One region of the Nonomuraea sp. NPDC049637 genome, then DNA from elsewhere that is predicted to be linked to it. Evidence: riboswitches for the same ligand, from Rfam matches in the RefSeq annotation. Region 1 holds a riboswitch; the other holds the start of a gene.

The links. Region 1 has a riboswitch for S-adenosylmethionine ahead of AB0J71_RS05570 (aminotransferase class V-fold PLP-dependent enzyme). Riboswitches for the same ligand answer to the same signal wherever they lie in the genome.
Region 2: another riboswitch for S-adenosylmethionine. It lies ahead of thrC (threonine synthase); the one in region 1 lies ahead of AB0J71_RS05570 (aminotransferase class V-fold PLP-dependent enzyme).

What each region holds. Positions count from the first base shown of each region.
Region 1 covers NZ_JBFAOM010000003.1:178,784-182,022, reverse strand. Annotated here, with positions in the region: gene AB0J71_RS05575 (DoxX family protein) at 1-74, shown strand, start outside; gene AB0J71_RS05570 (aminotransferase class V-fold PLP-dependent enzyme) at 78-1,370, opposite strand; SAM riboswitch class IV at 1,417-1,532, opposite strand; gene AB0J71_RS05565 (cytochrome P450) at 1,605-2,807, shown strand; gene AB0J71_RS05560 (SAM-dependent methyltransferase) at 2,791-3,239, opposite strand, start outside.
Region 2 covers NZ_JBFAOM010000021.1:30,534-33,772, reverse strand. Annotated here, with positions in the region: gene AB0J71_RS27175 (cold-shock protein) at 1-126, opposite strand, end outside; gene AB0J71_RS27170 (MoaD/ThiS family protein) at 370-645, opposite strand; gene thrC (threonine synthase) at 671-1,903, opposite strand; SAM riboswitch class I at 1,917-2,057, opposite strand; gene AB0J71_RS27160 (RNA polymerase sigma factor) at 2,138-2,692, opposite strand; gene AB0J71_RS27155 (trehalose-6-phosphate synthase) at 2,724-3,239, shown strand, end outside.

The sequences.
Region 1 (3,239 bases):
ACGACGAGGACATGCGGGACATCGACGCCCTGGTGTCCGACGAGCCGCACCAGCAAAAGCCGCCCAACCGCTGAGCCTCAGCGGCTGACCAGGTCGCGCAGGGCCTCGATCAGGCGGTCGACGTGCTCCTGCGTGCTGCCGATGCCGATGGAGGCGCGCACCGCCGAGGCGGTGCCATCCTCGCAGCCGCCGTCCGAGGTGCCCAGCAGGTGCCGGACGAACGGGTGCGCGCAGAACTTCCCGTCCCGCACGCCGATGCCGTACTCGCCGGACAGCGCCTCGGCCACCTCCCGGGCCGAGTAGCCGTCCACGACGAACGACACGATCCCCACCCGCGGGTGGTCCTCGCCCCACAGCGACAGCTCGCGCACCCCGTCGATCGAGGCCAGACCGGTGCGCAGCCGGGCGATCAGGCGCTCCTCCTCGCGCACCAGCTCCGTCCACCCCGTGGCGGTGAGCGCGTCGCAGGCGGCGGCCAGGGCGATGGCGCCGAGCACGTTGGGGGTGCCGGCCTCGTGGCGGGGCTCGGGGTCGTCGTGCCACTCGGTGGTCTCGCCCACCGAGCGCACCGCGCCGCCGCCCTTCAGGTACGGCTCGCCCGCCGCCAGCCAGTCCCGGCGTCCGACCAGTACGCCGGCGCCGAAGGGCGCGTACAGCTTGTGCCCGGAGAAGGCCACGTAGTCCAGGTCGAGCGCGGTCAGGTTGAGCCTGCGGTGCGGGACGAGCTGGGCGGCGTCCACCAGGATCCGGGCGCCGTGCCGGTGGGCGATGTGGGCGAGGGCGGCGATGGGCCACAGCTCGCCGGTGACGTTGGACGCGGCGGTGACCACGAGCAGCTTGGGGCCCTCGATCCCGGCCAGCGCCTCGTCGGCGGCGCGGACGGCCTCGCCGGGGAAGGCGGGCGGCGCCAGCCGTACGGACCGCTCCCAGGGCAGCAGCGAGGCGTGGTGCTCGGAGTCGAAGACGACGACGGTTGTGCCCTCGGGCAGGCAGCCGGCCAGCAGGTTGGTGGCGTCGGTGGTGTTGCGGGTGAAGATGACGGCGTCGTCCGGGCGGGCGCCGACGAAGGCCCGGACCGTGTGGCGGGCCTGCTCGTAGCGGGCGGTAGTGAGCTGGGAGGCGTAGCCCGCGCCGCGGTGGACGCTGGAGTAGGCCGGGAGCGCGGCGGCGACGGCGGCGCTGACCGGCTCAAGACAGGGCGCGCTGGCCGCGTAGTCGAGGTTGGCGTAGCTGACCAGCCGGCCGCCCTTGACCGGCACCTCGAGGTCGGCGCCGAGCACGGCGGGGATCGCCCGTCCGGAGGCGGGGACGGCGGGGGCCTCGGCGGCGGCCTGGGCGGGAACGGAGTTGAAGATCGTCAGCGTGGACACGGCACAGCTCCTCACGGGTCGGTCGGACCCCTGGGAGCAGCCACGGAGCCCGCGCTTGCCCGCCACACCTCGTGACGGACCAGGTCTTCACCCGGGGCACCCCGCCGCGGACGCGAGGGTTGCCGGCCAGCTAGCCGGGGCTTGTCGCTGGCACTCATGACCTACGACGGCACTATAACCGACACCCGGGCATGATTCGCAAGCTCAGCAGGTCAACCCGTCTCATAAGATGAAATGGTGCGCTTTGATCCCTGGAATCCGGATTTCGTCGTCGACCCCTATCCGGCGTACGACGAGCTGAGGCGCGAGGCGCCCGTCCGCTACTTCGAGCCGTCCAACCAGTGGCTGATCTCCCGGCACGCGGACGTGAACACGCTGCTCAGGGACCGGCGGCTGGGCCGCGACTACACCCACGTCGCCACGCACGAGGAGTTCGGCCGGCAGCCCGCGCCGGAGTTCCAGGAAGCCTTCTGGCGGGTCAGCAGGAACGGCATGCTGGAGGTCGAGCCGCCGGACCACACGAGGCTGCGCCGGCTGGTGTCCAAGGCGTTCACGCCGCGCATGGTCGAGTCGCTGCGCCCGCGCGTCCGGGCCATCGCCGAGAGCCTGATCGACGCCTACGTCGAGAAGGGCGGCGGCGACCTGATCGCCGAGGTGGCCGAGCCGCTGCCGGTCACCGTCATCGCCGAGATGCTCGGCGTCCCCGAGCAGGACCGTCACCTGCTGCGCCCGTGGTCGGCCGACATGTGCGGCATGTACGAGCTCAACCCCAGCCTGGAGACCCAGCACCAGGCGGTACGCGCGGCCGAGGAGTTCGAGTCCTACCTCAAGGACCTGGCCCGCGACCGGCTGGCCAACCCCGGCGACGACCTCGTCAGCGCCCTGGCCGCGATCCCCGAGCTGACCCTCGACGAGCTGGCCGGCACCTGCGTGCTGCTGCTCAACGCGGGCCACGAGGCCACGGTCAACGTCACCGGCAACGGCTGGCGGGCCCTGCTGAAGAACCCCGGCGAGCTGGCCCGGCTGCGCGCCGACCGTTCGCTGCTGCCGACCGCGATCGAGGAGCTGCTGCGCTACGACACCCCGCTGCAGCTGTTCGAGCGCTGGGTGCTGGAGGACATCGAGGTGCACGGCGTGCGGATCCCGCGCGGCTCGGAGGTCGCCTGCCTGTTCGGCTCGGCCAACAGGGACCCCGAGGTGTTCGAGGACCCCGACCGGCTCGACCTGGGCCGTCCGGACAACCCGCACATCTCCTTCGGCGCCGGCATCCACTTCTGCCTGGGCGCGCCGCTGGCCAGGATCGAGCTGACGGAGTCGTTCACCGCCCTGCTGGACCGGGTCGGGACGATCGAGCTGCGCGCGGAGCCGGTCTACAAGCCGGGCTTCGTCATCCGCGGCCTGCACTCGCTCGACCTCGACGTCACCGGCTCTGGCTGAGCCAGCCGAACCCGCCGAGCCCGGCCGGATCGATCAGCTCGCCCTCCTCCGACGCCCTCGACAACGCGCGTACGTAGGCGCGCGGATCGGTGCGGGCGAGGTCGACCGGCGGCCGGGCGCCGGTGAGGCCGAGCGCCCGCAACATGTCACGCTGTGTGGACAAGGTTGTGGATATCGCGCCGGCCCGCCGCCCGGCCTCGGCACACGCGTCGAGCGCGACGTGGGCGGTGATGTCGCAGGTCCCGTCGGGGATGGGCGTGACGACGGCGCCGTCGCGGTAACCGGTCAGCGTGCCACAGAGCGGTCGGTTATCCACAGGGTGTGCATAATCCACGGCTATCGCCCGGCCGCGGGCGAGGCGTACCAGAACGGAGGCCCAGGCGTCGTCACGGGGACGGCCGATCTCGGCGCGGGTGCCCACGTGCGGCAGCG
Region 2 (3,239 bases), on a different contig from region 1:
TTCGAGAGAGCGGTACCCGTCCATCATGATCGCTGAGTAATGGACGAATACATCCTTACCACCGTCTACCGCGATGAAGCCGTAGCCCTTGTCCGCGTTGAACCACTTGACGGTGCCCTGCGCCACTTCCGACTCCTCTTACTGGGCTCGCAGATCTCGCCCATTCCTTCGCGAGACCCGTAATCGCCTGACTTTTGGGAAAATCAGCCAGACGATCGCCCTCGACCATACCTGTGGCACGGGGTTTGGCAACAGAGTCAACCGACAAAACGCTAATTTCATCGAAGGCTGAGTCGTTCGAGGTTGAATTTGGTTCTAAAACAAGAAGGCGCCCACAAGGGGCGCCTTCAAGAGTCGGTGGTCCGGCGGTCAGCCGCCCGCGACGGCGGGGATGATGGAGATCTGAGCGCCTTCAGGCGCGGGAGTGTCCAGCCCCTCGGCGAAACGGACATCCTCTTCACCAACGTATACGTTGACAAAACGACGAATCTTGCCCGATTCATCCAGAATTCTCGCGCCGATCCCCGGGTAGTCGGAGTCGAGCTTGGCGAGAACGTCACGAAGAGTCGCCCCTTCGCCACTCACCTCGGCGTTACCCCCGGTGTAAGTGCGCAGAATGGTGGGAATCCGCACAGAAACGCTCATGGTTTTTGTTGCCTTTCCTGGATTGTCAGACAGTCGCGCGGAACGCGTCGAGAGAGGGCCGGATCACGGCGGTGGGCCGCGCGTCGTCGCTGATCGCGTCGAGCGTCTTGAGGCCGTCGCCGGTGTTCAGGACCACGGTCTCGGCCTCGGGGTCGAGCCTGCCCGTCTCGACGAGCTTCTTCAGCACGCCCACCGTGACGCCGCCGGCGGTCTCGGCGAAGATGCCCTCGGTGGAGGCCAGGAGCTTGATGGCGGCGACGATCTCGGGGTCGGTGACGTCCTCGACGCCCCCGCCCGTGCGCCGGGCGATGTCCAGCACGTACGGCCCGTCGGCGGGGTTGCCGATGGCCAGCGACTTGGCGATCGTGTCCGGCTTGACCGGCTGGACGACGTCGTGCCCCGCCTTGTACGCCGTCGAGACCGGCGAGCACCCGGCCGCCTGGGCCCCGAACACCTTGTAGGGGGTGTCCTCGACCAGCCCGAGCGCGATCAGCTCCTTGAACCCCTTGTCGATCTTCGTGAGCTGGGAGCCGGAGGCGATGGGGATGACGATCTGCTCGGGCAGCCGCCAGCCGAGCTGTTCGGCGATCTCGTACGCGAGCGTCTTGGACCCCTCGGCGTAGTAGGGCCGCAGGTTGACGTTGACGAACCCCCACCGCTCACCCAGCGGGTCGCCGATCAGCTCCGAACAGAACCGGTTGACCTCGTCGTACGTGCCGTCGATGCCGATCAGCCGGCCGCCGAACACCCGGGCCATGGCGATCTTGGCCGCTTCGAGGTCGGCCGGGATGAACACGCACGCGTCGAGGCCGGCCCGCGCGGCGGCGGCGGTGACCGCGCCGGCGAGGTTGCCCGTGGAGGAGCAGGAGAGCGTGTGGAAACCGAAGTTCCTGGCCGCCTCGACGGCGATGGCGACCACCCGGTCCTTGAAGGAGTGGGTGGGGTTGCCCGAGTCGTCCTTCACGTACAGGGACCGGATGCCGAGCGCCTTGCCGAGGTTGCCGGCCTTGACCAGCTTCGTCCAGCCCGGGTTCATGTTGGGCTTGCTCGCCACGTCGGCGGGGACCGGGAGCAGGTGGCGGTAGCGCCAGATGTTGGCGGGGCCGGACTCGATGTCCGCGCGGGTCACCTGGCCGAAGGAGTAGGCCGCTTCGAGCGGCCCGAAACACTCCAGGCAGGCGAAGCTGGGACCCAGGGGGTAGCGCGTGCCGCACTCGCGGCAGGACAGAGCGACGGCAGGACCAAAGTCGAGCGACATGAAGCGAGGCCTTCCCTCATCTTCGCCCGCGGCCACCTTGACCGCGAACCGGAATTGGCACCTTGTCCCGGTCGGCCTCGCCAGGTCGCGAGCACAAGCCGGGAGGGTTGCCGGGGCTTCGCAGGGCCGGTCCCTCCACCCCTCTGGATGAGCAATATTCAGTTGTTCGAAAAGGACTCTACCTTCTCAAGTGGTGGAAACGACCACCCGTCTCAGCATGCGAGAGAACGCGTCTCACCGATAGTCCTCCCCGAGGACTCCCTGCACGTACTTGCGGGCCTGGTGGATGCGGGACTTGGCGGTGCCGAGCGGGATGTTGAGCTGCTCGGCCACCTCGCTGTAGTCGAGCTGGACGATGTCGCGCAGCACCAGCGCCTGGGCCAGGTCGGGCTTGTCGGCCTCCAGCGCCTCCATCGCGTCGAGCAGGTCGAGCCGCGAGCCGGCGATCACGCTGACCCGCCGCGCGTCCGGCTTCTGCATCGGCAGCTCCTCCGACGTCTGCTCGGCGGCCCTGCGCTTCAGCGAGCGGTACGTGGTGCGCGCGCAGTTGGCGGTCACGATGTGCAGCCAGGTGCTGAACCTGGCCCGCCCCTCGAACCGGCCGATGTTGCGCGCCACGGCCAGCAGAGTGTCCTGCGAGGCTTCTTCCGCGTCCTGGTGATAGGGCAGGATCCGGGCGCAGTGGCGCATCACGTCAGGCTCGATCCTGGCCAGGAGCTCGCCGAGCGCGCGATGGTCTCCGGCCGCGGCCGAGCGGGCGAGTTCCTCGGTTAGCTCATCTAGCGCCATAGCTGGGATCCTATGGGCGAAGGGAGCCCAAATGAACAGCGTTCTCGTGGCGTCCAACCGCGGGCCGGTCTCCTTCACCGTCGACGACGACGGTGAGCTGACCATGAAACGCGGTGGTGGCGGCCTCGTCTCGGGCCTGTCGGGGGTGGCCAAGGAGCACGGCGTGCTGTGGGTGTGCGCCGCGCTGTCCGACGGCGACCGCAGCGCCGTGCGCCTGGCCCCGGGGGGCCGGCTCGACCGCGGCGGCTACGACACGGGCGCCCTGCGCATGCTCGACATCCCCGCGGCCACCTTCCACCGCGCCTACAACGCCGTGGCCAACTCGACCTTGTGGTTCGTCAACCACCTGCTGTACGACATCCCCAACTCCCCCAGTTTCGGCACCAGGTTCCGGCGCGAGTGGGAGTCCTACCGCGACTACAACGGCGCGTTCGCGCTGGCGCTGGCCGAGGAGGCCGGGCACGGCGCCCGCGTGATGGTCCAGGACTACCACCTCACGCTCACCCCGGCGATGCTCCGCGCCGAGCGGCCCGACCTGCGCATCGCC